DNA from 3 places in the Endozoicomonas gorgoniicola genome. Region 2 is predicted to be linked to each of the others. Evidence: predicted binding sites of a transcription regulator. Region 2 holds the regulator's gene; each other region holds the start of a gene.
The links. The regulator FNR, encoded in region 2, switches genes on or off when oxygen is low (the NO sensors DNR and NnrR bind a similar motif). The targets are predictions, from matches to a motif close to TTGATNTANATCAA.
Positions count from the first base shown of each region.

Region 1: the regulator FNR is predicted to act here: its motif matches at 2,467-2,480, upstream of glpA (anaerobic glycerol-3-phosphate dehydrogenase subunit A).
Region 3: the regulator FNR is predicted to act here: its motif matches at 6,213-6,226, upstream of NX722_RS19310 (FeoA family protein).

Region 1 covers NZ_JAPFCC010000001.1:5,693,404-5,703,476, reverse strand. Annotated here, with positions in the region: gene glpK (glycerol kinase GlpK) at 1-1,196, opposite strand, end outside; gene NX722_RS25675 (MIP/aquaporin family protein) at 1,319-2,137, opposite strand; gene glpA (anaerobic glycerol-3-phosphate dehydrogenase subunit A) at 2,577-4,235, shown strand; gene glpB (glycerol-3-phosphate dehydrogenase subunit GlpB) at 4,232-5,545, shown strand; gene glpC (anaerobic glycerol-3-phosphate dehydrogenase subunit GlpC) at 5,555-6,751, shown strand; gene NX722_RS25655 (DeoR/GlpR family transcriptional regulator) at 6,895-7,692, shown strand; gene NX722_RS29020 (DEAD/DEAH box helicase family protein) at 7,619-7,828, opposite strand; gene NX722_RS25650 (hypothetical protein) at 7,803-8,132, opposite strand; gene NX722_RS25645 (DUF3037 domain-containing protein) at 8,232-9,035, opposite strand; gene NX722_RS25640 (HipA family kinase) at 9,032-9,763, opposite strand; gene NX722_RS25635 (hypothetical protein) at 9,920-10,073, opposite strand, start outside.
Region 2 covers NZ_JAPFCC010000001.1:513,285-523,357, reverse strand. Annotated here, with positions in the region: gene NX722_RS02410 (heavy metal translocating P-type ATPase) at 1-112, shown strand, start outside; gene ccoS (cbb3-type cytochrome oxidase assembly protein CcoS) at 115-315, shown strand; gene NX722_RS02400 (sulfite exporter TauE/SafE family protein) at 369-1,088, shown strand; gene hemN (oxygen-independent coproporphyrinogen III oxidase) at 1,264-2,649, shown strand; gene fnr (fumarate/nitrate reduction transcriptional regulator Fnr) at 2,972-3,730, shown strand; gene NX722_RS02385 (adenine phosphoribosyltransferase) at 3,835-4,377, shown strand; gene NX722_RS02380 (hypothetical protein) at 4,510-5,043, shown strand; gene NX722_RS02375 (TraR/DksA family transcriptional regulator) at 5,044-5,379, opposite strand; gene ttcA (tRNA 2-thiocytidine(32) synthetase TtcA) at 5,788-6,720, shown strand; gene NX722_RS02365 (DUF547 domain-containing protein) at 6,803-7,663, opposite strand; gene NX722_RS02360 (DUF547 domain-containing protein) at 7,758-8,564, opposite strand; gene NX722_RS02355 (glucosaminidase domain-containing protein) at 8,599-9,426, opposite strand; gene NX722_RS02350 (Yip1 family protein) at 9,698-10,073, shown strand, end outside.
Region 3 covers NZ_JAPFCC010000001.1:4,249,305-4,259,377, forward strand. Annotated here, with positions in the region: gene NX722_RS19280 (RING finger domain-containing protein) at 1-1,800, shown strand, start outside; gene NX722_RS19285 (HlyD family secretion protein) at 1,862-2,833, shown strand; gene NX722_RS19290 (ABC transporter ATP-binding protein) at 2,833-3,783, shown strand; gene NX722_RS19295 (ABC transporter permease) at 3,792-4,889, shown strand; gene NX722_RS19300 (DUF4198 domain-containing protein) at 4,962-5,747, opposite strand; gene NX722_RS19305 (hypothetical protein) at 5,809-6,123, opposite strand; gene NX722_RS19310 (FeoA family protein) at 6,316-6,549, shown strand; gene feoB (ferrous iron transport protein B) at 6,631-9,132, shown strand; gene NX722_RS28965 (FeoB-associated Cys-rich membrane protein) at 9,145-9,321, shown strand; gene NX722_RS19320 (flavin reductase family protein) at 9,389-10,000, opposite strand.

The DNA of each region.
Region 1 (10,073 bases), 5.2 Mb from region 2:
TGTTGCATCGCTTCCAGCAGGTCACGGGACTGATAAGCAATCGATTCAAGCGTTGCACGCACAATATGGTTGCGGTTGGAACCACGGGTCAGGCCGAAAATGGAACCACGGGCATAAGGATCCCAGTAAGGCGCACCCAGACCGACAAAAGCAGGTACCACATAAACGCCGTTAGTGTCTTTTACCTTGCTGGCAAAGTATTCAGTATCAGACGCATCACGTACCAGACCCAGCTCGTCACGCAGCCACTGAACAGAAGCGCCGCCCATAAATACAGAACCTTCCAGGGCGTACTGAACTTTGCCATCAAGGCCGAAAGCAATGGTGGTCAGCAGACCATTTTCAGATTTAACCGGCTCCTCACCAGTGTTCATCAGCAGGAAGCAACCAGTGCCGTATGTGTTCTTGGCCATACCCTTTTCATGACACATCTGACCGAACAGGGCTGCCTGCTGATCACCAGCCATACCGGCAACAGGAATACGGGTACCGCCTTTACCGCCGATGTTGGTCTGTCCGTACACTTCAGAGCTGGACTTCACTTCCGGCAGCATACTGCGGGGAATACCCAGAGCGTCCAGCATGGTTTCGTCCCAGTCCAGCTTGTTAATATCAAACAGCATGGTACGGGAAGCATTGGAGTAATCGGTGACATGCGCACGACCATTGGTCAGCTTCCAGGTCAGCCAGGTGTCAATAGTACCGAACAGCAGATCACCTTTCTCGGCACTTTCGCGAGCGCCTTCCACATTATCCAGAATCCACTTGATCTTGGTGCCGGAGAAGTAAGCATCCAGTACCAGGCCAGTGGTTTCACGAATATGACTTTCCAGACCCGCTTTCTTCAGTTGTTCACAGATATCTGTCGTACGACGGCACTGCCATACAATCGCGTTATAAACCGGACGCCCCGTGTTCTTGTCCCAGACGACGGTTGTCTCACGCTGGTTGGTGATGCCCAGAGCAGCCACTTCATCAGAAGGGATACCCGTTTTAGCCAGCACTTCTGTCAGAACCGAGCTTTGAGTCGCCCAGATTTCCATCGGGTCGTGCTCAACCCAGCCTGGCTGAGGGTAGTACTGAGTAAATTCGCGCTGGGAAGACCCTACAATATCACCATCGTGGTTGAAAATGATGGCGCGGGAGCTGGTTGTACCCTGATCCAGAGAAACAACGTATTTTTTTTCATTGGTCATAATCTTAATTCCTTATTGTTCAGCCCTGAATAATCAAACTTCGGGCTAATCAGGGAGCGCGCCACATTCAACACACTGTTATTCAGGGGTTGAGAAAGGCAGCGCTCATTTTATTTATTGATTCAGGCTGTCTTGATTTCACAGCCCGGCGTTGCACACTCAACCGGCTCAACCTGTTTACCCAGCAGGTTGATGTAGGTCCATGCACCGGCCATTGCGCCAGCGATTGGAGCAACAATTGGAACCCAGAAGTAAGGGTTAGAACGAGCGCCGGTCAGAGCCACCTCGCCCCAGCCAGCCAAAAAGGCAAACAGCTTGGGACCAAAGTCACGGGCAGGGTTCATGGCGAAACCGGTCAGAGGGCCGAAAGAAGCGCCAATAACAGCAATCAAAAGACCAATCAGCAGGGCAGACAGGGCGCCGTTGACAGCACCGTTGTTATCATCACCAATAGCCAGAATGCCAGCCATCAATACGGCAGTAATCATGAACTCAACTGCAAATGCCTGCATATTGCTCAGGGAAGCGTGAGCGTAAGTAGAGAATATACCAGCCGTTGCCAGACTTTCTTCAGAGCCACGAATAATACCGTTAGCCAGTTCATAGTCTGCAAACAGGCTGCTATAGAGGAAATAAACCAGAGCAGCGGAACAGAACGCACCCAGTACCTGGGCCAGAATATAAGGCAGAACTTTATGCTTCTCAAAGCCTTTGAATGCGGTCAAAGCGAGAGTAACAGCAGGGTTAAGATGAGCGCCGGAAACGCCACCGGTCACATAAATGGCAATGGCAACCCCCAGACCCCAGACAATGGATACTTCCCACTGACCAAAATCAACGCCAGCCAGAACCAGTGCGGCCACACAACCAACACCAAAGAAAATCAGAAGCCCTGCACCAATAAATTCGGCAAGGCATTCTCCTAACAGTGATTTACGCATAATAATAAGTTCCACCCATCCAGGTTATGACATTGGTTAATTCAGACCTGTCTTCTAATAAATTCAAAGTGGTCTTAATACGGGGTGTATTTTTACAAACAGCAACAAACCTTATCAATACTTCAAAATTGATCTAAATCAATCAATGTTCAGGAAATGTGCGCTTTTTCGGAAATCACTCACAAAAAAGGGCATTAAAATAACATTATTTACCAATCGAATGAGCTCTCGTTGATAGAAAGTTCTTATTTTTTCATAAAAAAACTTCAAACATTAACAATGTAATCATTAGTGCATCCAATAGAACATCAAACGAACAAGTACGAACATTGATCCAGATCATTTTTTAATTTCAGTTGCTTATTTATAGTGCGCACCAACGATCATAAACGAACATTAAAAGACACCTCACCGTTAAACGTTATCGAAAGAGTACCGAATGAGACAAATAGAGACCGATGTCGTAATTATTGGCGGTGGCGCAACAGGCGCTGGAGTCTTGCGAGACTGCGCACAGCGTGGTATGCGTGCCATTCTGGTAGAAAAGGACGATATTGCGAATGGTACAACAGGTCGCAACCACGGTTTGCTTCATTCAGGTGCTCGCTATGCCGTAACAGACCAGCACTCAGCGGTTGAATGCATCAAAGAAAACCAGATCCTGAGAAAGATCGCCGGTCACTGCATTGAAGAAACCGACGGTCTGTTTATTACTCTGCCGGAAGACGAACTCTCTTTTCAGGACAAATTCATCAACTCATGTCATACCGCTGGCATCCGTGCAGAAGCCCTGACACCAAAAGAAGCCCTGCGTATAGAACCTAACGTCAACCCACAACTGCTGGGTGCGGTACGGGTTCCGGATGGCACCATTGACCCTTTTCGCCTGACGGCCTCTAACATTCTGGATGCTGAAGAACACGGCGGTCGCCTGATGAATTACACCAGGGTAACGGGTCTTATTATTGAAAATGGTCGTGTATGTGGTGTCCACTGCATGAATATTAAAACCGGCGAACTCATTGATATCCGAGCCCTGCAGGTAGTAAATGCTGCGGGTATCTGGGGACAGCAGATTACCGAATACGCAGACCTGTCCATTCGAATGTTCCCCGCTAAAGGCTCTCTGCTGATTGTTGATTATCGCATTAACAGCATGGTGATTAACCGTTGTCGTAAACCAGCGGATGCCGACATTCTGGTTCCGGGCGACACCATTTCCCTGATTGGTACCACATCAGAAAAAATTCCTTACAGCGATATCGAAAATATCCGCGTCACTCCAAACGAAGTCGAAACCCTTCTGGCAGAAGGTGAGAAGCTTTGCCCGATTATGGCGAAAACCCGTGTATTGCGTGCTTATTGCGGTGTCCGCCCGCTGGTGTCTCTGGGTGACGATCCATCCGGTCGAAACATCAGCCGCGGGATTGTTCTGGTTAATCACGGTGAAGCCGACGCTCTACCCGGTCTGATCACCATCACCGGCGGTAAGTTGATGACCTATCGCCTGATGGCAGAAATGGCCACCGACGCTGTGGCAAAAAATCTTGGTATCACCAAACGCTGCGAAACCGCAGAAACCCCACTGCCCGGAGCCAAAGGAAAAGATGCAGATGTGCATGCACCCCAGGTGTCTATCCCGGTTTCCGGTTCTGCGAAATACCGTCACGGTGAACGAGCCGCTAAATTCCTGTCTGACGATAAAAAGCAGAACGCCATTATCTGCGAGTGTGAAATGGTGACCCGCGGTGAAATTGAATACGCCGTTAACAATCTGAACGCGAAAGATCTGGTAGACCTTCGTCGTCGAACCCGTATTGGTATGGGTCCCTGCCAGGGCGAGATGTGTTCCTGTCGTGCGGCAGGCATCGTCAGCGAAATGACACACGCTGACAACTCAGAAAATGCTCTGGACAGTATTGGAGAGTTTCTGCAGGAACGCTGGAAAGGTGTTCGACCCATTCTCTGGGGTGATGCCATGCGTGAAGCTGACTTCAGCTATTGGGTATACGACAATCTTCTGGGTTATAACCAGCTGCAATCCCTTCCAACCCCTGTCTCAGAACAAAACGACCACGTCGCTGTGGAGGCCGTATGAAATACAACAGCATTATTATTGGCGGCGGCCTCGCCGGGCTGACCAGCGCTATCCGCTGTGCCGAAGCGGGTCTGAAAACAGCCCTCATCAGCGCCGGTGACAGCGCCCTGACCTTCGCTTCCGGTTCAATTGATGTTCTGGGTATTCGTCAAAATAACTCACTGGTGCAATACCCATTTGAAGAGATCAGTCATCTGCCATCAGACCATCCCTACCGGAAGCTGGGTGCTGCTCAGGTTAAACAGAGCCTGCACTTTTTTACTGAGCAAATGGCTAAAGCCGGTATCCAGATGTCCAGCCATGGACAACAAAACCACAGTCGCTTAACCGCTCTGGGTGCCATTCGTCCGGCCTGGCTGAGCCAGCCGGGTACTAAAGCACTGTCTATTGCAGCGCCAGCGGCAGGTCTGCGTCGTGTCGCCATTATTAACATTGCAGGCTTCCGCGATTTTCAGCCAGCACTGGTGGCGGCAGGTATGAAAAAGCATCCTGAATTTACCGGTGTTGAATTTACCGTGGCAGACATTAGTGCCGAAACCATCAAAATTGATGCCAGAAATGCCTACGAACTGCGTTCTCTGGAAATGGCTCGCCTGCTTAAGCGTGATCTGTTCAGCCAGCCAAAAGGCCTGACTATTTTTGCGTCAGCAATCCAGAAAGCAGCGGGCAACGCTGACCTGGTGGTTCTGCCATCGGTACTGGCGGTTGAAAACGGCAACGAACTGATCAGCCAGCTTGAAGCTCATACCGGACTGCCTGTCTGCGAGCTTGCCACCCTGCCCCCTTCCCTGCCGGGCATGCGAATGGCGAGCGCCCTGAGGCAGCGTTATCGTGAACTCGGAGGCTTGCTGCTGGAGGGCGATGAAGTTCTGTCGGGTTATTTTGACAACAATCAGCTGCGTTCAATCAAAACACGACTAAACCCTTCTATGCCGCTGGAGGCTGATCATTTTGTTCTGGCAACCGGCAGCTTTTTCAGCCGTGGTCTCGACAGCAATCCGTCCAGCCTGACCGATAAAACGTTCAACCTGGATGTCGTGGAAACCGGTCAGCGTGAACAATGGTCAAACGAACGGTTCCTCAATGGCAGTCAACATGGGTTCAGTTACTTTGGTATTGAAACCAGCGAACGGTTCAATCCTTATCAGAACGGCAACGCAATCACTAACCTGTACTGCGCCGGTGGTGTACTGGGCGGTTTCAACCCGGTAGCCGAAGCCAGCGCCGGTGGTGTTGCCATCAGTACGGGATGGTTTGCCGCGAACCAGATTATTGCGCATAGAAGCGACTCATCCGGGACAGCGAAGTAAGAGGCAGTTATGTTAAATCTTATTAATACCAGTTTTGACAACTGCATCAAGTGTACTGCGTGTACCACCCGTTGCCCGGTGGCAGAAGCTAATCCCGATTATCCGGGTCCAAAACAGGCGGGGCCGGATGGTGAGCGACTGCGAATCAAAAACCCGGAACTGTACGACGAAGCCCTGAAGCACTGCACTAATTGCAAGCGCTGCGAGGTGGCCTGCCCTTCCGGTGTTCACGTCGGTACCGTTATTCAGCTGGCAAAAGCAAAGCATGGTGGTTTTAAGAAAGGGCCGAGGGAGTTCATGCTGAGTCACACCGACCTGATGGGCAGCCTGTCTTCACCGGCAGCGCCCATCGTCAATACGGTGACAAAACTGAAGCCGGTGAAAAAACTGCTGGATAAAACCCTGGGAATTGACGAACGTCGTACACTGCCAAAGTACACAGGTCAGACTTTCCGCAGCTGGTTTAATAAACAATCTGGCACTCAGGAACAATTCAAACGGAAAATCAGCTTCTTCCATGGCTGCTTTACCAACTACAACGACCCAACCGTGGGTAAGCATCTGGTCAGCGTTCTCAACGCCATGAACATTGGCGTCAGCCTGATGAAAAAAGAGAAATGCTGTGGTGTGCCTTTGATCGCCAACGGCTTCTTTGACAAGGCTCGTAAAAACGCTGAGCTGAATATGAACCAGTTCGCCCGGTCACTCACAGAAACCGAATGTGTGATTGCCACCGAGCCAAGCTGCACCATGACACTGCGGGATGAATATCCGGAAGTGCTGGATGTCGATAACAGCGATGTGAAAGACCGGATTTTCTTTGCCGCAGCCTTTATCGCCCGTGAGTTTGCCCGGGGCAATCAACCGGATATGAAGCCTTTGAAGCTGCGCGTGGCGTATCACAGCCCATGTCACCTGATTAAAGCCGGTGGTGTGATTCATACCATGGAACTGCTGAGCAGCATTCCGGGGCTGGAAGTGATTATGCTGGACCAGAAGTGCTGCGGAATGTCCGGCACCTATGGCTTCAAGAAAGAGAACTACAACACTTCCCAAAGCATTGGTCAGGGTATTTTTGACCAGATTGAAGCACTGGGCGTGGATTATGTCGTTACCGACTGTGAGTCCTGCAAAATGCAGGTTGAAATGAATACAGGTCACACCGTTTTACATCCATTGACGCTTTTGGCTCAATCTTTGACCTGAGCCAAACAAAAGGATCAATGGTGACAGTATGATCCTGAAGCGGGCTTTCAAAAGCAGTATTAGAAACCCGCTTTTTTTATGCTTTCAGGTCTGCTGACCTTTTATGTTTATTATTTCTGCCATTGACCATGTATTAAATGCTTATGGATGCCGAGAAAACCAACCGACCTTCTACCCAACTGCCACAAAGCCGCCGTCATGAAATGATCATTAACCTGATAAAGCAGGAAGGCTTTGTTACCACGGAAGGATTGGTTCAGCATTTCAGCGTGACGCCACAAACCATACGACGGGATTTGAATGAGCTGGACCGGCTCGGACAAATCAGTCGTCACCATGGCGGCGCCGGACTGACCAACAGCAGCACTGAAAACACTCAGTACAGCGAACGAAAGAAGCAGCTGAGTTCAGAAAAAGACCGCATTGCCAGCGAGCTGGTTAAACGCATTCCTGACGGTTCTTCGCTTTTTATTGATATTGGCACTTCCACTGAATCCGTCGCCCGAGCGCTTCTGAACCACAACCACCTGAAAGTTGTCACCAATAATTTGCACGTCGCCTCTATTCTTCTGGCTCGGGATGATTTCACGGTCATCATTGCCGGTGGCGAAGTCCGTAATCGCGATGGTGGCATTATGGGAGAGGCCACCCGGGATTTTATCAGTCAGTTCCGCATGGACTTTGCCATCACCGGCATCAGCGGCATTGACCTGGACGGTACATTACTGGATTTTGACTACCACGAAGTACGTGTTGCTCAGGCGATGATGGAAAATGCCCAGAAAACCTTTACCATCGCAGACCACAGCAAGTTTGGTCGCACTGCCATGATCCGGCTGGGGCATGTAGAAGACATTGATACACTGTTTACCGATGTGCAGCCACCTGCTCCACTGATGGATCAGCTGAAACAGGGGCAGACAGAAGTGGTTGTGTGTTAAAAATCATTATTCCTACGCGAAGACCGACTTTTTTGACTTTTTCAACCAGAGCTATCGAGGTACGGGTTTTGCCGGTTCCGGTGGCCATAACCAGCAGTGATTTGCGCTGATTATGAGTCTCGAAGGTGGTGGCAATGTTCTTTAGTGCCGCTTCCTGGTAGTAACGCCCGGCAATCTCTTTGTTGACCAGAGCGCTTTCGATGGATAAACGCCCTGAGCGTCGATCGATCAGGTGTTGTAATTCTAAGAGTGCTTTCGTACGGCTTTTTCAGCCACTTATCAATGCGGTACATTTCCCGCACGGTTCTCTCAAGTGCGTAGCGGGCAAAAAAACAGGCGCCTCTTGGGTTTAACCGGATCTGGCTTTCTGCTTGCTGGGCAAGTTCCTGCAGCTCACCCCACTGGTCAGCAACAACATCCAAGAAAGAAAAGTTCGACATCCCCGGCTCCGGAATACAAAAGCATTTATTCCGTACATTTGTACCATTGCGAGGCCGGGGTAAAAAGTCGGGGTTTCCCCTTCATGTGAAGAGGAAGGGTCAGGATTTTGCAAAAGATTTTATGATGCCAATATCGCCAGCCTGAATCAGGTCACCGAAATTTTTTAGCTTTTTCTCCACCAGTTTCCAGGCAAGGTTAAAGTCGCTGCTCTTTTTGAGCGGTTTTTTAACCGGGATCAAAATTTCTTCAGGTAGGGCTCCAAAATCCTTCAGGGTGTCCAGTTTGCTGGCCCACCTGTTCCCGTGCTCAATGATCGCCTGAGGTTTGTTCTGGTTAAAGAACAAAGGCTGCACCGCCCGGTACCTGGCCTCTTTTTTCTGGACTAAAGGCATTGTGACTCTGTAAGCATCAGTACCCAGGGTTCGCTTTTTAAATTTATGCTCCAGGTTTATTTCTCGCAGCATCTGACCAATCTTACGCTGTAGCTCGCCCTCATAGTCAGGAGCTTTAGCAAAATCGTGCATGACAAAACGACCAAAAAGACCATCTTCAACCTGGTCGAATGTATTAACCATTTTAACTCGCTCGTCACTGAACCTCAGAATGGTTTCCAGAGGCCTTACCAGGCTGTCAAAAGCTACCTGTGCCGTTATTTGAGCATCTCTTATTGCTTGTACGTAATAGCCTAACTCTTCTTCCAGCCCCTTTATGGCGCTCAGGTACACATTTCGTTCCAGATGGTTAAAAAAGTGTGTTAATCGGGTGGTTTTACTGGTTTCAAGCCTGAAAGCAAATATATTTTTCTGGGGAATAGCCAGCACTACCCCTACATTCGCAAACTCTCCTGTTTCGGGGTAGGGCATGAACTGTACTATGGCGTACCGGCAAGCGTACTTATTCATTTCATGCTCCAAAAGTCATTGTTCTTATACTCTTCAAGTATGGCTAAAAGGGCGGCAGAGTCTAGCTCAAAGGGGCGTGTCTCCTCAAGATCGCGCCAGGGCCAGACCTCCTTAATAACATCAACAGCAGGCTGAAATTCTGATATTGCCTGCGCTATCTTATCGCGATACTCGGCAATATGTGCCAAATCAGTAAAAATCCTGTGCTTTGCCTCAGAAAATATATGGTGCTCGAAGAATGATTCTTCGGTGACTTCGGAATCAAACGCAAGATTGTGATCAATTACCGCAAGCTTTTCTTCATTAGAGACCCAAAGCAGATTAGGGTTCCCATAATTTCTGTCACCATTTTTTACCCACCAGTCAAATACAAGCAAGTCGCTTTGCAACTCAGCTGACACTTTGTGAGCAATTAAGTTCGGCTGCAACCACTCAGCATGCTTCACTTCTCGTGAGGCAAAGCAGACGCCACTACCAATTTTTTTCATTGAGTCCGGTAGGTACTGATGCAAACACTCATCGATTTCAGCCAGGCAGAAATCTGCTATTGGCAGCCCAAAGGCCTGGGCAAGCTTGCCACAGATCCATTCCCGAGCCTGATCATCCCTGCCCACATTATGACCCTTGACGTAGTAATACTGCTGATCAGCTCCAAGGCAGCGGAAAACACCGCTGTAACCCTGCTTTAGTTCTGTGAGTACTTCTTCTATCTGAACAAGAGGTTCCAACAGGTTTAACTCCTCATCCCTGCTAAAGCAGCGTTTAAAACACTCGTTTTTATAATACTCGTCCGCTTTTGTAAAATGAGTTTGTCTGAGCATTTCTACTACGGAGTGGGCTTTCCATCTAATGTATTACATATGAAATACCTTTTACAGGGGGAATTATCTCCCACCAAAACTGATACAAAAATCCTCCCAGCCTTCCCAAACGGCATGCTTTAACGCTTTGTGTATCTGGCTTACAGCTGTTCCCTGAGGCATATCCCGAAATTCAAATACTGTTGTGATGCGGTTAACTTCATCATCACTATCGACA
Region 2 (10,073 bases):
GATTGTTGTGGGCAATGCCCTGCGCCTGGGTGGACAACAAAAAAACAGCCGTGTCCCGGTTTCTGAGTGCTCAGAACCACCCTCTGTATACAACCCGGCCATAAGGATATAAACATGGAAAGCCTGTTTATTCTCATCCCCCTTGCCGTTCTGTTTATTGCCCTCGCCATCAGGTTGTTTTTCTGGGCAGTAGACAGTGGGCAGTTTGATGACCTCGAAGGTCCGGCTCATAGCATTCTTTATGAAGACAAAACAATAAAGCCAGAAACTGACACATGTCAGAGTAGTGGGAAAAAAAAGCCTTTAGAATCATAAATATGCAAAACACATGATCTTTCTGAGAATAATAAATTACTGGATATATTGAGATGGAGCTAAGCCATACCATGCCTGTTTATCTGACCGCGCTCAGTATCGGACTGCTGGGCAGCGCTCACTGTATTGGCATGTGTGGCGGTATTACCTCGGCGTTAAGCCTGTCGCTTCAGGGCAAAAATCGCTGGCAGACAACGGTCTTAATGCTGACCTATCACCTGGGCAGGATAGGTAGCTATGCACTGGCTGGTTTTATTCTGGGTAGTATTGGCTGGTATCTGGGCGACCTCAGTCGTGGACTTCATCTGGCCTTGCGCGGTGTCGCAGGCATTATGCTGATCGCCATGGGGCTTTATATTAGCGGTTGGTGGCGGGGCCTTATGCGTCTGGAACAGTTTGGTGGACGACTATGGAAACATATTCAGCCAGCAGCCAGTCGTTTACTGCCGATTCGTAATCTGCCTAATGCCCTGACGCTGGGCAGCCTCTGGGGCTGGCTTCCCTGCGGAATGGTCTACAGCACACTGGTCTGGAGCGCCACTCAGGGCAATGCCCTGCAATCGGCCTTATTGATGTGCCTGTTTGGGCTCGGTACCTTGCCCGCTGTCTTTTTAACGGGTCTGTTTGCCAGACAGTTAACCTCGCTGATTCAGGCAGCAGCTACCCGCAACATTGCGGGCGTATTAATGATCCTGTTTGGGCTCTGGGCTATTCCCGGTCCACATCAAAAATGGGTTATGTCTTTACTGGCCATGAGCAGTCACTCAATGTAGCCGGTACGACCTCATCTACCTGACCCTGATCAATTAAATCAAAGAAATGTAAATTACGCACCCTACCTATTGACACACATCAACTTTATCTATCCACCCTTTTCGTAAACTAAAACAACATTTCACAAGGTCGACGGCTGACTGATGACCTGACAAGAACAACATGAGAAAAACTATGAATAACACACCCGTGTGGGATACAGGACTGATTAGCAAGTATGACCTGTCTGGTCCACGCTATACCTCATACCCAACGGCAGTTCAGTTTTCTGAAGACTTCGACAAGCAGCATTATCAGTCCAGCGCCTGGCGTAGTTCAGCCACAGACAAGCCTCTGTCGCTGTATTTCCATATTCCGTTTTGCCAGCACGTTTGTTACTACTGTGCCTGCAACAAGATTGTCACTCAGCGCAAAGAGCAGGCAGACACTTACCTGAACTACCTGTTCAAAGAAATTGAGCTGCAGGCAGACCTGTATAATGACGATCAGGAAGTACAACAGCTACACCTTGGGGGCGGCACGCCCACTTTCCTTAATCAGGAACAGATTTCAGCGTTGATGAACAAGGTATCTGAACACTTCAAACTGTCCCACGGGAGTGACATTGATTACTCCATCGAACTGGACCCTCGTGAAGTAGACTGGCCCATGATGGCGACATTGCGGGACCAGGGCTTTACCCGCATCAGCATTGGCGTTCAGGATCTGGACCCGGTGGTACAGCAGGCGGTTAACCGGGTACAAAGCGAAGCGCAAATTGAATCGGTTCTTGATGCAGCCCGCACCATGGCATTCAAATCGGTTCACATGGACCTGATATACGGGCTGCCGCAACAGACGCTCAGCGGATTCATGACTACCATTGATAAGGTGATCGCGATGCAACCCGATCGTCTGTCGCTGTTTAACTACGCTCACCTGCCACATCGCTTTATGCCACAGCGTCGAATAAATGAGAGAGACCTGCCACCTGCCGATGTCAAACTGCAGATTCTGCAGCAGGCGACCCGCAGGTTACTGGACAGTGGCTATGTTTACATCGGCATGGATCATTTTGCACTACCCGATGACGAGCTGGCAGTAGCACAGGAAGACGGCACGCTGCATCGCAACTTTCAGGGTTATACCACACACAGCCAGTGTGACCTGATAGGTATGGGCATCTCTTCTATCAGCAAGGTAGGCAACACCTATATCCAGAACTATACAAATATGGCTGAATACCAGTCTGCTATCGAGCAAAGTCAGTTGCCGATTAAGCGCGGTCTGAAAATGACCAGAGATGACCAGATTCGTCAGAGTGTCATCAACGAGCTGATCTGCCATTTCAGACTAAAACCAGAAACAATTGAGCAGCAATATTCTATTGATTTTCCCAGCTACTTTCTGTCTGAACTGATCAACTTAAAACCACTGGCACAGGATGGTCTGATCGTCATAACACCCGAAATTCTGGAAGTCACACCGGTAGGCAAACTGCTGATACGAAATATCTGCATGGTGTTTGACCGGTATTATCAGGAGCAAAAAAACACGAAGCTTTTTTCTAAAGTGATTTAATCTGGATATCCTTTTACATAGATCAGAGGTTAGTCGCTCTAACTCTGATCTGTGCAGTGCTCAATAAGCCGACAACAACAATGAAACTCCTGCTTCTTAAAGGGCGTCGTATAAAAAGTCGCAAACACCCTGCTCAAACCCAGAAAAAGGGCAAAGCATTCACTAATAAGACCAGCTATCAGCCGCAACATAATGCGACTTACCGAATTAAGTTCAAAAAACAATCAATATCAACATTCGTAAGTCAACACCGCACTTACACTTTCCAAATATTTTCCATACAATAGTCAGCGTTTTGCATTTAAGACCTTGAGGGCACTCAATGACGTCTAAGCCCAACGTCCGACAACCAAGCCATGTGGCATGCAGGGATTGCAGTCTCAGCTCTCTGTGCCTGCCGCTGGCGTTGAGCGTGAAAGACATTGACAATCTGGATCGAATCATAAAACGCGGCCGCCCGCTGAAAAAAGGGGAACACCTGTTTCTGGAAGGAGACCCGTTCGACAGCGTATACGCTGTGCGTTCCGGGGCTATCAAAACCTACACAGCAACTAACGAAGGTGAAGAACAGATTACTGCCTTCTACCTGCCAAGCGAAATCCTCGGCCTGAGCGGTATGGACACTGACATGTATCCGGTCTCCGCCCAGGCCATGGAAACCACCATGGTGTGTGAGATTCCGTTTGAGCAGCTGGAAATGCTGTCTGACGAATTCCCGGAGCTGGGTCGTCACCTGATGCGCCTGATGAGCAAAAAAATCAGGGAAGACCAGCAAATGATGATGCTGCTGTCCAAGAAGAATGCAGACGAGCGTATCGCTACATTCCTGATCAATCTTGCCAGCCGTTTCCGTCGTCGTGGTTTCTCATCCCAGTCTTTCAGACTGTCCATGTCCCGTAACGAGATGGGCAACTATCTGGGTCTGGCAGTAGAGACGGTTAGCCGTGTTTTCACTCGTTTCCAGAAAAACGGCCTGATTTCGGCTGTTGGCAAGGAAATTGAAATTCGTGACGCAGTTCAACTATGCTCTCTGGCTGGCGGAAAAGCCGCTGATATTGAACAGATCATTGCAATAAACTGATTTGATGTAACCTGTTCACACTGTCGTACAGTCCGATGGCACCGTACGGCAGTGGTTTTCTCCAAGCCATGATCAGCACTTTCACAGCATATGGTTGCCACTTCATGATCATCGACGATTTTTATCTCAAGTCCCAGATTCGTACTGTTCCCGACTGGCCCAAGCCAGGCATTCTGTTCCGGGATGTTTCCACCATTTTTGAAAACCCAAAAGCCTGGCGTGGCGTGATGGACAGTTTTATCCACCGTTACATGGAGCTGGATTTCAGCCATATTGGTGCAATGGATGCACGGGGCTTTCTGATCGGCTCCAACCTTTCCTATGTACTCAACAAGCCTCTGGTTCTGTTTCGCAAAAAAGGTAAACTGCCCGCCAAAACCATCTCGGTAGAATACGATCTGGAGTATGGAACAGCCAGCCTGGAGGTTCATGCCGACAGCCTGCAAAAAGGTGACCGGGTCTTACTGGTTGACGACCTGATTGCAACGGGTGGCACTCTGCTGGCTGCGGTTCAGCTCATTGAAAAACTGGGCGCAAGAACCATTGAGGCGGCAGCGATTATGGACCTGCCTGACCTTGGCGGCTCCCGTCGTCTGCAAAATGCAGGCGTTCCCACCTTTTCGTTGTGCGCCTTTGAAGGGGAATAAGCTCTGTTAGAGTGAGTCAGCAGCTCCTCTTTGTATGGCATCTCTTACAGATTATTTCCAAAATGGCAGATGCTTCAGTATTAAGCCAGTGATACGATAAAACGAGTATTAAACCTCACGAAGGATCAAGGTATGGGAATTTGTGCAAAGGAATTGCGCCATTACGTTGTCCGTCCCACCCTGAAGCATCTCAAAATGTGGAGCCCAACCGCCGAAAACCTGTTGCTGGGAACAGCGGCCAGAGAGTCAGAGCTGGGGTTTCATATCAAACAGGATCATCATCGGGCTCTGGGGATTTATCATATCTCTCCCCGAATGCACCGGAATATCTGGGACTTTTACCTGGCAAAAAGGTCAGAACTGTCGAGCCTGGTCAGAGGCCTGGCCAGCCAGAGAGAATTTCTGTGTCACCCTCACCATGAACTGGCCACCAACCTGTCCTATGCAACGGCGATTGCATGGCTGATCTATTGCCGGACTGAAAAAAGCATTCATTCCTTACCAGAAGACGATATCAAAGGACTGGGCAAACTGTGGCACAACTATTTCCACCGGCATAACCCGGGGTCAGTGCAAAGCTTTGTAGACAGTTATGAAAGGCTGATCACAGGGGAAACCAGCCAGGCCAGTAAAAATCAGGCGACAGCCGTCATTCGAAGTCTTTAATCAACTACGACTATCACGCGCTTCTGCACACTTGATGCAAAGATCGGCATAAGGCATAGCGCCCAATCGGGCGGAGGCGATCTCATCACCACAGACGACGCAATAACCATACTCATCATTATTCATTCGATCCAGAGCCAGATTGATCTTATTCAGCTCAATTCTGGCCTCATTCCCCAGTGCATCAATAACCTCATCATTTTCCCGCTCCTGAGCCTGCTCAGACCAGTCTGCACTGGCTTTGCGAGTGACGTCTTTTTTGATGCTATGCAACCGCTCATTGAGTGCTTCCCGGCGGTTTAGCATCCAATCTCTCAACTTTTTGTAATCACTCATAAAAATCCCCTGAACATTGCGTTTATCGAAGATTATTGTTAGTACTGGCTATCCCTGAGTTACCGTTATTCAGCTTAAACAGCCATGAGCAAAGGAAATTATTCGGCAAGCCGAAAAGCACTGCCCCTGAATGGTTTATACAGGTTAAGTCAACATTCCCTGATAGCGTTCTGATTCATAGCCAACTGTCTATTTTCAGCACAGATTAAAGTTAGCGGATGATTTCAACCCTGTAGAACATTTTATCTCATATAATGACACACTCTGCATATACCGAAACAGCACCAGAACATTGATCTACATCAACAACGCTTCCGGGGTGACTGTTGGTAGAAGCACCGGATTGCGGCTGAATATTGCACACAGCTATAATCTCCAGCTTTATTTCGGAATCAGTGTTCTAAACCTATGAGTTCGTCCACCCTGACTGGCGCAGAAAAATACAGTTTCAATAAACTCCAGAAAAAACTGAGACGCTTTACCGGCAAAGCCATAGAAGACTTCAATATGATTGAGGAGGGCGACCGGATCATGGTCTGCCTGTCAGGGGGTAAGGACAGCTACACCATGCTCGACATCCTGATGAGCCTGCAGAAAAGCGCCCCCATTCGTTTTGAGCTGGTCGCCGTTAACCTGGACCAGAAACAGCCGGGTTTCCCGGAGCATGTTCTGCCTGACTATCTGGACAATGTCGGAGTGCCTTACCACATCATTAACCGCGACACGTATTCAGTGGTAAAGTCCAAGATTCCGGAAGGTAAAACCACCTGCGGCCTTTGCTCCCGCCTGCGCCGTGGTACGCTCTACTCCTTTGCAGAGGACATCGGTGCCACCAAAATCGCCCTGGGCCACCATAAGGACGACATCGTTGAAACCCTGTTCCTGAATATGTTTTATGGTTCCCGCCTGTCTGCCATGCCCCCCAAGCTACGTTCAGACGATGGTCGCAACGTGATCATCCGCCCCCTGGCTTACTGCCGCGAGAAAGACATCAGCCGTTTCGCACAGATACAGAACTACCCGATTATCCCCTGTAACCTGTGTGGCTCCCAGGAAAACCTGCAGCGACAAAACATTAAAGCCATGCTGGCAGAATGGGAGAAGAAGCACCCAAGCCGAATCGAATCCATCTTCACGGCTATGCAAACTATTGCCCCTTCGCAGATGGCAGACACCGAACTGTTCGATTTCGCCAGTCTGACAGTAGATCGCTCCGGCGAACGCAAGCCTTATGAGTTTGAAGACAGTCAGGAGATATTCTCAGGTAATATTCCGGAAGCCATGCCTGCCGCTGAAGACAATACTGTGCAGGTCATCAATTTCGAACCAGCCTCTGCCTGATCTGTTTTCGTTCATCCCTGGTTCTGGCATCTCACGAAAAGGACAGGCCAGAACCGGGACGGGCAAGACTGGAAAGTAATAATCAACGACGAAACTCATTCAGTTTCCAGTTATAGTGGTAACTGATTCCACCCTTGTAAGACTCGAGGCGGGTTCGAAGTCCGGGGTCAGCAAACTGCAACAACTCTTTCCAGACTCCTTCTTCGCCGGAATAGTCTTTGCCGGAATTGTCTTTACCCGCAAAATCATCGCTATACCAGTCAAAGATTTTCGACAACACCAGTCGCCCACTGACAAAGTTGACACCTTTACTCTGGTTGATAAAGCGTTTTGCCGCCTCATCCATCTGGGCTTCAATCCGTTTGCCGGAATAGGCTTCCGGCGCAATATCAGGACAGCCAATACTGGCACAGTTAACCGCATAGTGTATTCGGGGGTTATTCCAGACAGGTCGCAGAATACGATGCTCAATATCGTTCAATGACAGTTCTTTACCTGCAATGGTAATCAGCTTATCGTCCCAGGGACCAACACGAAACCAGCCTTTGCCCAGCTTGGTGATAGATTTCACCGGATAGTTTTTTAAAACCAACTCTACAGTCAGAGCATTATAAAGATTAATCCAGTAAGCCAGCTGCTCGTTTTTGTTCAGGGTTCCGGGGTCGTACTCAGACAAATTTTTTAAATAACCACGTAAGCGTTCCGAATTCTCACGGCTCACACCGCCGTAAACAAAGGTATACATCTGCTGCTTTTCAGAGAAGCGGACGTATTTATCCAGAATAAACTGCCAGTCGCTGTGCTCAACCTCTAGCTTGCTGCGGGGATCATGCTTGTCCCAGAATGACCAGTAGTCCTTTTCGGGGGCTGCCCGGAGTGTGGATACCTGAGACATCAGGCAGAAAAGCATCATCAGCCGGGCTGCCCTTCGAATCCAAGCCATATCATTTCATCCCTGAACTTTTTCAGTACCTAGATCAATCGGCTGAAATCTACAGTGATAAAGCAACCGGCAAAGCCAGACTCATTTCAGAGTGCTACCGGCTGTCATTCAGGCTCCATCTGTACTGATAGATCAATTCGCCTCTGTACTTGTCTATTTTTGCAGCCATAGCAAGCCGGCTGTTTTCCTTAATATGCCTTAACAGAGCTTCTCTGGAACCAAAATCCCCGGCATACCACTCATAGATTCGTGACAGCGTCAGCTTACCATCTATAAAGTCCACCCCTTTCTCCTGCCGAATAAAACGTTGTGCAGCCTGTGACATCATGGCTTCAACCGTCGCTCCTGTATAAGCCTTATCAGCAAGATCCGGGCAGCCCTTGCTGGCGCAGTTAACTGCATAATGAATGCGCTTATCCCGCCAGATCGGACGCAGAATTCTGTGTTCTATATCGTTGAGCGTCAGAGACTTACCCGCCACTTCAGTCAGCTTTTCATCCCAGGGGCCAAATTTATACCAGGGACCGATTTTGGTGATGGATTTAACCGGATAGTTTTTCAGAATCAACTCAACGGTCAGGGCATTGTAGAGATTAATCCAATAGGCCAGCTGCACTTTACGGTTATAGCGCCTTGGATCCAGCCCTGTCAGGTTGGCAAGATAAGCCTGTAGTTTTGCACGGTCCTTTCTGGACACCTTACTGTAGGCAAACAGCGCACCGTCGGGGTAGGTCTTCAGATACCGGGAAAGAAGGTCTGACCACGCCGAATGGTCAATGGTTTTGAGGGATGACTCATCACTTTTGTCCCAAACCCCCCAGTACTTGCTCGCTGGTGCAGCAAAGGAGGACTGGGACAGAAACAGTCCCAGACAGATCATCAGGCTGGCTATTATTTTCATTCGTCTTCCTGACTGTTAATGTCTTCGAAAGGTTTCAGTGTTCCACTGCTATGCTCTCGCCTTCCAGGTCATAACGCAACAAATCATTACCCTTGATCATCCGCACCAACTCATCCACGTATTCAACACCACGAATGGAATAAGCGTGCAGTCCCTGTGCCAGAATCAGGCCAGTGACTGGTTCGCCTATTTCCCGACGTTTCATGCGCATCTCCCGCATACTTTCATAGTGATGGCTGGAGTTCAGGTTATGCATGTATGAACGTACTGAGTGGGCAGGCGAATCAAACTTCCTGACTTCATAACTCGCGCCTTCCGGACGCCTTTCCGGAACCAGGCCACAACCCTTAGAAAAGCACCACTGTCCAAAGAAATTATTAGCGTCCAGGGCAAAACGGGAAGTTCCCCACGCCGACTCGTTAGCAGCCTGAACCAGCGCCAGAGAAATTGGAATTTCATCAACCTTTATCAGCAGTTCGTCAAAAATATCATCCAGTTCTGTCTTCTTTTCATCCACTTTATAAAGACGCGCCAGACTGTTCACCCACTGCTGCTGACTTTCATCGAGAGTCACTTTATTTTTATACGACAACAATTGCTGACGAATGGTTCTCAGTTGCTGATTCTCTTCATCAACCATAGTTTTCATAAAGGCAAAGAAAGAGGCTTTTTTTTCCCAGACATCCAACATGCTGCCAAAGTCAGGAGTCCCCGATAACGGCTTATCGGGCTCTGTGTCTTCAGTGACCTCTTCTATAAATTTATGAAACAATAAAGGTTGTTGCGACAAATGCCACCAGCTAGACGACAGTACAACAATAACCAGTAACCCCAGAAACATTCTATCCACTTTAGTTGTCATTCTTGATCACACTTTATTCTATAGTAAGGCTTTACAGTAACTCTTTACATTCGCAATGAAACATGCCAACACTAAATGTAATGGCACTTTCATGGCAGCGGCGGTCTTCCATCACCTTGATGTTTATTATTGAGGCGGTGACCAGGAAAGGAGCTAATAATAATAACAAACATCAACCGCTGATTCGTAGCCCGCAAACACAATTGCTACGGAAGTACAGCTCGTCCACATGGAGATGAACACCATGATTTTGAGCCACTTCTGGGGTCTTATGACTCACCCTGATGAAGAGTGGGACTCTATTCGCGAACACCCTCCCGGTATATTACGGCTTTATCTTACCCAGATTATCTGGCTGGCAGCCTTGCCAGCAGCCTGTACCTTTTATGGAACCACCCAGACTGGCTGGTCATTACCCGGTAGTGAACAGGTTGTTCGTCTGACCGAAAGCAGCGCCATGGTGATGTCAGTGCTGGCCTGGTTAGCCATTCTGGCAGGTGTGGCCGTTATGGGTGCCTTTGTGCAGTGGATGAGTGAAACCTTCGGCAGTAAACCGACCATGGCACAGAGCATTGCCTTCAGCTGTTATACAGCATTTCCCCTGTTTCTGGCAGGACTGTGCGGACTAGCTCCCTCTATCTGGCTGG
Region 3 (10,073 bases), 3.7 Mb from region 2:
GAAGAGGCCCGGTTCATTTTTGTATGTACTGCCAGACAACTTTTTGAACTTGAACTCGATGACGAACATGTGACTGATTTCACCATTCCGGAAGGCGTAAGCCATTCCAGAGCATTCACCAGCATGGAGTTATTAAACCCGGATCACTTCGCTTCCAATATAGATTACATAGGAAGACTGCTGGCTTCCTGTTGTTCTGGAAACAATTTAAGTTTCCCCGCTGCCAGTTTCAATAATCGGGACGGTATCTGCCTGACACAAGCTCTCAGAGTTTCCTGCAACCGACAGCTGCTTGAATTTGCAGGTCTGGAATTTTCTACAGAAGAAGCTCTTCTGCTGTCTTATTTGGCAACACTTCCTGAACATTTGTCCATTAATAATCAACAAGTTGAGGCGTTAATGACGCTTTTCCGTGCCAGCGGGGCCAGTATTCAGGTGGTACAGGACATGGCTCTTGCTATTACATGCCTTAATAGTCAGCCCGAAGCAACAACTACCCACTTTGCTCAATCAGAACCGGGCTCCAGAGCCAGAACGTATTATCATCTCCTTCAGGCCAGAAATGGTGATTATACTCGTCTGTCTGAAACAGGCATCGAAGCGGCTACCGTTGACCTGGCACAACTCGAAACTTCTCAAGCCAATATAATGCACGCTATCAAGCGGTTTAAGTCAACCCCTGCTATCAGGAGTACAGGGCATGGCTGGCCTATCATGCTTGCTGAATTGCGACTTGTCATTCCGGCTATAACGGTTGAACGCCTTCGCAAAAATCTCCACCCGATTCAGCAATGGCCTTATGCGGAGATAATGGCCAGCATTCCTGGCAACCTGAACTTACTGGATCAGATAGAACCGTTCATGGGTGAAACAGCCAGCCCGTATGTAAACTGGTTATATGCTCACATTATTAAAAATGGCCTGCCAATCTTTCCTGGTACATTGAGTGCCGGTTATACAACCAGTAATGTCAGAGAACGGCTTGAGCTGGAGCTTCGTCGGCGCCCCACAACACAGCAGATAAATAACATTCAAAGCAGCTACTCAGGCGTATCATCAAGAGCCTGGGAAAATGCAGAGTTTCCAGTCTGGCAACAAAATCCAGTGGAAGGCATGGACAATCTGCCCGAGTGGAACCCGCCCATGACAGGACAGGGATCAAGTATTGACTTTACTCCATCGCAGACTCATGACAAGCCATTGATCTGGCTTGTTCCTTTTCCGCCGGTCGGTTGGGTTTGCCCAATATGCCTGAATAATGGAAGTTCTGGCATCACCGTGAAAACAGTGTGTAACCATCAAATACACCAGTTGTGTCTTGAGGGGCTTCTGGCTTCAACGCACACCAACAAATGCCCTGTGTGCAGAACGCCACTGACGCCAATTCGCGGAAACCAGCCTGCTGGAACAATGTCCTGGGTGGTCATAGATGATTCATGCCCTGGGGAGAATACCCTTGAAATCATCGAAATAACCTACCGGGTACTTCCAGGTATCACAATCATTTCAGGGCAAGAGGTACATTATCCGGGTGAAACCAGAACCGCTTATCTGCCAAACCATAAAAAAGGAAGGAAGGCTCTGAGAATGCTCCGAAAAGCTTTTGAGCAAGGTTTAGTGCTGACCGTTGGCTATTCACAGACACGAAGAGCAAATAACGTTGTCACATGGAATGACATACCCCATAAAACCCAAAAACGCGCAAGGCCTGAAAATCACGGCTACCCGGATCCTCACTACGTTGACCGACTGATTGAAATACTTAAGGAATACGGTATAAGAGATCCGGATGACATATAAAGCCTGTTTTTTTCAGGAAGTGTTATCATTGCGCACCGGAGAAAAATAACCGGGTGATGCAATGATCACTTCCAGACTTCACGCTTTTTTATCGCGCCTGCCTTTTCTCTTTGCTTTCAGCTTGATTCTCTCAGGCTGCACCAACGACTCCTCCAGGCGGATTCTGGGTACGCTTGAGCGCGACCGTATTGTTCTGTCTGCCACTTCGTCTGAAATTATCGTAGAGGTTCTCATACCGGAAGGTTCCAGGGTGACAGAGGGTGACCTGATTTTGAGGCTGGATGACCAGAAGCAACAGTCTGTGGTGGCTTCGGCACAGGCTGAAGTGGAGAGAGCTGAAGCTTACCTCGCCGAACTGAACAGCGGCGCACGACCGGAAGAAATAGCGGCAGCCCGCGCACAGGTCGCCAGCCAGAAAGCACTGTCTACTGAAGCCAGGAAAAACTACGAGCGCATCTCGGTACTGGTCGGAAAAAACATGTTAGCGCAGTCTGACCTTGATGCTGCGCTCGCCAGACAAAACTCTCTGTCTGCCAACCTGCAGAATGTAAAAGACAAGTTGCAACTGTTGTTGAAGGGGACACGGGTTGAGACCCTTGAGCAGGCTGAAGCCTCGCTGGCCAGAGCCAGGGCGGCTTTAAAGCTGGAACAGCAAAAGCTGGATGAACTCTTCCTTTATGCCACCAGGGACAGCTGGCTCGACAGCCTGCCCAGACACAAAGGCGAAAAGGTTGCAGCAGGAACACCGCTGGCGATTCTGCTGGCAGACAACGTCCCCTACGCCCGTATTTATATTCCTGAACCGTTTCGCACCCGGGTCAGTGTCGGCGACAAACTGGCTATTCATATAGACGGCGTAGATCGTATTTATGCTGGCACTCTGCGCAAGGTTGCCCTCGATCCGGCGTTTACCCCCCATTACGCCCTGAATGAAAAGGAGCGATCCCAGCTGGTGTATCTGGCAGAGGTTCAGCTGCCGCCCTCAGCTGCAGAACTGCCAACAGGCATTCCAGTTCAGGTGGAGTTGCCCTGATGCCCGGGCTGGCCATCAGGGCAGAAGGGCTGACCCGAAACTTCGGGGACTTTGTTGCCGTCAATAATCTTGACCTGATGATTCCGAAAAAAACCATTTATGGCTTTCTGGGACCCAATGGCTGCGGCAAATCCACCACTATGCGCCTGCTGACCGGACTGCTGACACCCAGCGCCGGACAGGTAAAAGTGCTGGATATGGACATTCCAAAAGACTCGGAAGCCCTGCGACGACGGTTGGGCTATATGACCCAGAAATTTTCCCTGTACGATGACCTGTCTGTAGAAGAAAACCTGAAGTTTATTGCACAGATTTACAACCTGCCCGCCAAAGCCTGCAAGTCCCGCATTGAGCAGCAGCTGTCAGAGTTTGGTTTGAACCAGCGTCGTAAACGGCTGGCTGGCAGCCTGAGTGGCGGCCAGCGGCAACGCCTGGCCCTGTCCGCTGCCACCCTGCATCAACCGGAGTTGTTACTGCTGGATGAACCCACATCTGCCGTTGATCCGGAAAACCGCCGGGACTTCTGGGAAAACCTGTTCGACCTCTGCGAACAGGACACCACCATTCTTGTTTCAACCCACTACATGGATGAAGCGGAGCGTTGTCATGGGCTGGCTATCCTGGAATCCGGCTGCAAACGGGCAGATGACTCCCCCAAAGCACTGCTGGAAAACCTGGGCGCCCATGTGCTGGAAGTCGATGGTGATAACCTGCGACAGGTGAAAAGCACCCTGGAACTTCTGACCGGGGTTTTATCCACAGCCCAGCAGGGTACTCATTTGAGAGTTCTGGTTAACGAACATATTTCAACACCCGAGCAATGGTTGCGTCAGCAGTCCCCTGAACTGATGGCTGACCGCACTATTCGACAGGTAAGACCCAGCCTGGAAGATGTCTTTGTGCAATGCACGAGGCAGGAAGCAAGTACCGGACAAGACAAACGGCAGTAGGAGTCTATATGAACAGCCTGCAGCGCATTCTTGCTATTTTCCTGAAAGAACTTCGGCAGCTGGCAAGAGATAAGCCCACGTTTGGCATGGTGGTCATGATTCCCCTGATTCAGTTACTGCTGTTTGGCTATGCCATTAATACCGATGTGCGCCATTTGCCCGTGGCCGTTGTCGATTTTGCCGATAACAGCGGCAGCCGCGCAATAATCGCTGCCGTTCAGGCATCACAGGCAGTCAATGCCATTCGTTATGAACACAGCGTCTTACAGGCTGAAGAAGTCATGCGACAGGGGGATGTGCGCGCTATCCTGATTATTCCAAAAGATTTTGAACATCGTATGGCTCTCAGGGAAACCGCAGCCCAATGGCTGGTTGATGGTTCCGACCCGATGATCAGCAGTGCCATAAAACAGCTGAGAGATATGTCAGCAGGCGAAGTACCCGGTTTTTATTCCGAACCTATAAACCCTCTCTTTGAAATTACCCTTTACTACAACCCTGAGCAGCGGGCTGTGGTGAACATTGTTCCCGGTCTGGTTGGCGTTATTCTGACCATGACAATGATCATGTTCACCTCAGCGGCTCTGGTTCGGGAACGAGAGCGTGGTAATCTTGAACTGCTGATCACAACACCGGTAAAACCTATGGAACTGATGATAGGTAAAATAGTGCCGTATGTTTTTATCGGATTGCTGCAGGTATGGATTATTCTGGCGCTCGGATTCCTTATCTTTTCAGTACCGGTTGATGGCAGCGTGGCTCAGATGCTCTGGGCAACTCTGTTGTTTATCGCAGCCAGCCTGACCATGGGATTAATTCTCTCGACTCTGGCAACCACGCAGTTGCAGGCCTCGCAGATGACCGTGTTTATCTTGCTGCCTTCGATACTGCTCTCAGGCTTTATGTTTCCTTTTGAGGGTATGCCCAAAGCAGCTCAGTGGCTGGCTGAACTATTGCCAGCCACTCATTATATGCGACTGATGCGGGGCATTATTCTGCGCGGTGCCAGCATCAGCCACATGTGGATGGATGTGATAGCACTCGTCGTCTTTACCCTGTCGGGTATTGTGATTGCCGCCATGCGGTTCAAGAAAACTCTGGACTGACTGTCCAAAACAAAGAAGCTGGCAAAAGCCAGCTCCAGATAATCGTTTTAACAAACCAGTGCGGTGTTCAGGTTATAACTCTTTGGCTTCAATCCAGAGCACGGCGTCCTGAGACAGCTCTTTACCTTTGTACTCGGTTTCAGGACCAGCACCCATGCAGGCAAATCCCCAATGACCGGCTTTGGGGATACCAAAAGTAAACATGCCGTTCTCATCGGTATAAGCGACAATGGCTGACGCTGGCGGCTGACGATGAACCGTTTTACCAAAGGCATTGGCTTCACTGTCAATGTCGGTGTTGATAAATTCGATTTCACACTCAATGCCTGCCGCTGGCTTGCCGTCGGAAAGCACCTGGCCGGTAAAAGTACTGCCCGCAAAAATCTGGTAAGGCTTGTTTTTGGGTACGATTTCTGTCAGCAGTCCTGCTGGCTCGTCCCAACCATTTGGCACACCACCCTTGTTAACAATGCGCTTGGTGAACTGCTGAATATAGGTATCTTCAGAAGCTTCAAAGTAAGGAGCCGGAACCAGTCCAAAAATATAATCGCCATTACGACGGATTTTGTGCTTCACCTGATAGGCATCTGCAGAGTTGTCAGGACCTTTCCATGTCACTTTTTCCAGATTATCCCGAAGGTCGGTTTTTTCACCCTTGAACTTAACAAAAAATTCTTCAGGTTGCCCCATGTCCATCACATGGCCGTTTTCCATGGGATGTCCGAAAACCAGCTTCGTATCAAGAGTAGCAGGCTTGTCATGCTGAGAATCGGGTGTGTACATCAACTGAAAGTGGGCCTGAGAAGCCGCAGAAAAAGCAAGGGCTGCAACACTTGCTGCGAATGCAATTTTTTTCATAGTTTAACCAGGTAATAGAGCTATTGATTGACTGACTATTGAATTAATCGACAACGATTAATTACCCAACGATGTCCTTGCCATTAATTTCAATACTGTGGCCGGGGCCACCATTAAACAGAACCTTGTATTCGCCGGATGGTTTCTCGAACTCTATTTCGCTATCCGCGTTCAGCTTGCTTTTGGTCAATTCCTTACCGGATCCATCAATAATCAAGATTTCGGTACCTTTGGCTGAGGAGCCATCCGAGAAACCACCCTCACATAAAACTGTGTTATCGCCAAAGTCGTAACATGAAAATAACGGTGTATGTGCCAGGGCAATTCCCGGTAGAGAAGCTGCAATGAATGCTGATAATGCAAACTTTTTAATCATAATTTTATGCCATACAAAAAATATTTGTCGGCATAATAAAAATCATCAAAACCATTTAAAAGCAAGAATCATTCTCTTTTGACAATGCCTTGACTTAAGTCAATCAAATGATAAAGGTTATCATTTACGACTACTCCATTCTGCAACGAATCCTTATACTCAAAACCCTTTTATTGCGTTCAAATAAACAGTATGAAGAGACCCGTTACTGAACTAAATGTTGGAAAGAATGCCGTTATATATGGTCACAACTCAGAGGGCGCTATTCGTCAGCGTCTTCTGGATTTAGGCCTTATGCCGGGTGTTGAAATTAAACTCGTCAGGCACGCACCTATGGGAGACCCCGTAGAAATTAAAGTAGGCATGACAAGTATTGTCATACGAATAGCGGAAGCTGAAACAGTCATAGTGGATGCCAGCGCCTGACCTGGCGAAAGCGCCTGATCTGGCAAAAGCGCCTGCTGCGGAAATTGTACGACACGCATTCACTGTTGAGCGGAATATAGCATGCAAAGAAAAAAAATCTTACTGGCAGGGCAACAAAATGCCGGTAAGTCCACACTATTCAACCAGCTGACCGGAGCCCGGCAATTTGTTGCTAATTATCCGGGGGTGACTGTTGATAAAAAAACAGGTTATTTCTCTGACCAGAATGGTGACTGGCAGTTAATCGATTTACCCGGCACTTACAGCCTGACCAGTTTCTCCCTGGAAGAGCGTGTTGCCCGCAAAGCCCTCAGAGAAGAACAGGCTGACGTTATCCTTAATGTCATGGACGCAGCGAATATCAATCGTTCCCTGCACCTGACTCTGCAACTGCTTGAACTTGAATTACCCGTCGCTCTTGCCCTGAACATGATGGACGTGGCTCGTTCCGAGGGGATTGAGATACAAACCGGGAAGCTTGCAGAAAAACTGGCCATACCTGTTGCTGAATGTATTGGTCGTACCGGCCAGGGAATAGAACGGCTTTCAGACACCCTCACTCAGGCACAACCAGGTGCTTTCAGAACCTCTTACCCCGAGCTTGAACAGAGCATTTCTGATATTTCCGGGTCATTAAATGAACTGGATATCACCGATATGCCAGCCATTCGCTGGCTTGCATTGCGACTACTCGAAGAGGATCAGGAGGCCAGCAACTGGCTTGCCAGCCAGATCGAACCAGACCAGTGGGAAAAGCTGAAACAAAAGGTCGCCACTCATCAGGCTGCTATTAAAACCAGACTGGACTCGGGCATAAATGACTACATTGTCGCCCAACGACAGAAAACCGTTGCAGACATTCTCTCACATTGTGTTGAGGTCAAACGTGAAGACCTGAACAAGAAAAACGTCACTGAACGTGTAGATCGTGTTGTACTGAACCGTTTTGGCGCTCCCCTGTTTCTTATCGCCACCGTATTTGTTATTTATCAGTGTGCCATTGTTTACGGTTATGAACTCACCAATTACTGGTGGCCTTATCTGGCTTCCTTCAGGGAACTGGTGGCCGGGGTACTGCCAGAAGCCGGGTTCCTGCACGACCCTTATGTGCGCTCGTTAGGCTTATGGATCATTGATTCTGCCAATACACTTCTTAACTACATCCCTATCTTTTTAATCCTGTTTGCCCTGATCGCCATTCTGGAAGACTCAGGTTATATGGCGCGCATTGCGTTTATATCGGACCGGCTACTGAACAAATTTGGTCTTCACGGTCAGAGTACGCTGCCCCTGATACTGGGTGGTGTATTTGCCGGAGGGTGTGCAGTACCCGGTATCATGGCAACCAAAGGAATTCCGGACAACCGGGCGCGACTGGCGACCATCCTGACGGTTCCCTATATGAACTGTCTGGCAAAAATACCGCTTTATACGCTGCTGCTGGGCATATTCTTTGTCGATAGCATGTCCCTGATGACCTTCTACATATCCACCTTTAGCGTTATTGCCGCACTTCTGGTTGCCAAGCTGCTAACCCGGACCGTCTTGCAAAAAACAGAAACTGCTCCCTTTGTGATGGAGCTGCCAAGGTATAACCTGCCGACCCTGCGAAGTGTTATTACCCGCTCGCTGGAGCGAACCTGGATGTATGTTCGTAAAGTAGGAACCATTGTCCTGGCAGTTTCTACGGTTATCTTTGTTTTGTTGCAGTTCCCCGGTATTTCCGAGGATAAAGAGCACATCGCACAGCAGCGTGCCGAACAGGCCGTGGCGACCTTCGACAAAGCCATTCGGGGTACACACTATGCCGAAAAATTTGACCACACAAATCTTCCGGCACTGGTGAACTTCTACACCGATTTCAAGCGCGCCAAACTCAATGCCCGTGGGGCTGAGGCTTCAGCCACGATCAATAGCCAGTTCAAGGCCCGTAACGAAACCTTCATGGCTGTGGTCGCACCTGCAAAAGGGGACAGGGATGCAAGAAAGGCTAATCGTGCCCTGAGAAAGCTATCTTCCGCACGCAACGCTATTCGTCGTGACATCAATGAACAGCGTCTGGAGGCCTCACTGTTAGGCAGCCTTGGTCGTGCATTGGAGCCAGTCAGCCAATATGCCGGTTTTGACTGGAAAATCAATGTTGCGCTGTTTTCTTCTTTTGCAGCCCGTGAAAGCAGTGTCGCCACCCTGGGCGTACTGTTTCAGCAGGACGAAGAGAGTAACCAGAAACTGGAACAGCGCATGGGCGAGTCCAATGAGTTTGCCGGCAAGGGGGCAGTAGCTGCCGTGGCACTGATTCTGTTCTTCATTCTTTATCCTCCCTGCCTGGCGTCTGTCATGATGATCAAGGTGCAAACGGGTCAGTATAGATGGATGCTGTTGTCTATTCTGCTGCCCACCCTGATCGGATTCACGGTTGCCTCCATCGCTTACTCCACCGGCAACCGTTTGAATCTTACCGGAACAGAACTGATGTCACTGGCCTGGTTTTCAGGATTGGCACTACTGCTGCTGATCGGTTTAAAAGACTGGGTCAGGAAGAAAATACAGCCATCACAAAATATCCCGGTCACGAATCTATAGGGGAGGCAGGCTATGTATGAGCAGGCTAACAGTTTTCTGGATATTCTGATCACCGCCGTGGTGATCAGCAGTGCAGCTTATTATCTTTATCGCAAACTGTGGAGGAAAAAGAACGTCTGTGGAAGTGGCTGCGACTCCTGCCCGAGTGCAACCAGCAAGAAACATAAGACACAGGGAAGCTGTAAATAAAGGGCACTGAAGCTTAGAATTTACCGCTGTCCGTCATCCCCACCTGTTGGGGATGACGGCGAAAATGCTAATCCAGTATCGGTCGGTCGATGGCAAACCGATCCCTGGTGGTGGAATAGTAACTGCCCTCCATACGCCCTACCGTATCGAGCTTACTGACGTTAATACGATCACCGTCTTTCAGTTCATCATTTACATGAATATGACAGATCTGCCCCAATATCAGATTGCCCGCCAGAGGGTCGTTGCCAAATGAAATCAGATCGTGCAAACGACACTCATAATGAACCATCGCTTCCTTAACAGAAGGCGGCTTAACCAGGGATGACGGCATGGCAGTCAGCCCTGCCTGTTGCAGCTCGTCAATATGATGCTCGTAAGGAGCGGAAGTCTGGTTCATGGCATCGGCAATGTGATGACTGACAACATTCACCACAAACTCCCCGGTATTGCGGATATTGTTCAGGGTGTCTTTGCTTTTGCCAGTACCGTCCAGCAAAGGCGAAAAACCCAGCACAGGAGGGTTAACACTCACCACATTAAAGAAAGAGAAAGGTGCCAGGTTGACAATACCCTGATCGTCAATACTGGACACCCAGGCAATCGGTCTTGGTGTCACGGTACTGATCAGTAATTTGTAGACATCCTTTACAGGGGTCGCAGTTGGATCAATATGCATGGCCGGTTCTCTTTATAATTCAGATTTTTGGACGGCTTATCAGTATAGACATAACCAGAAAACAATCGCGACC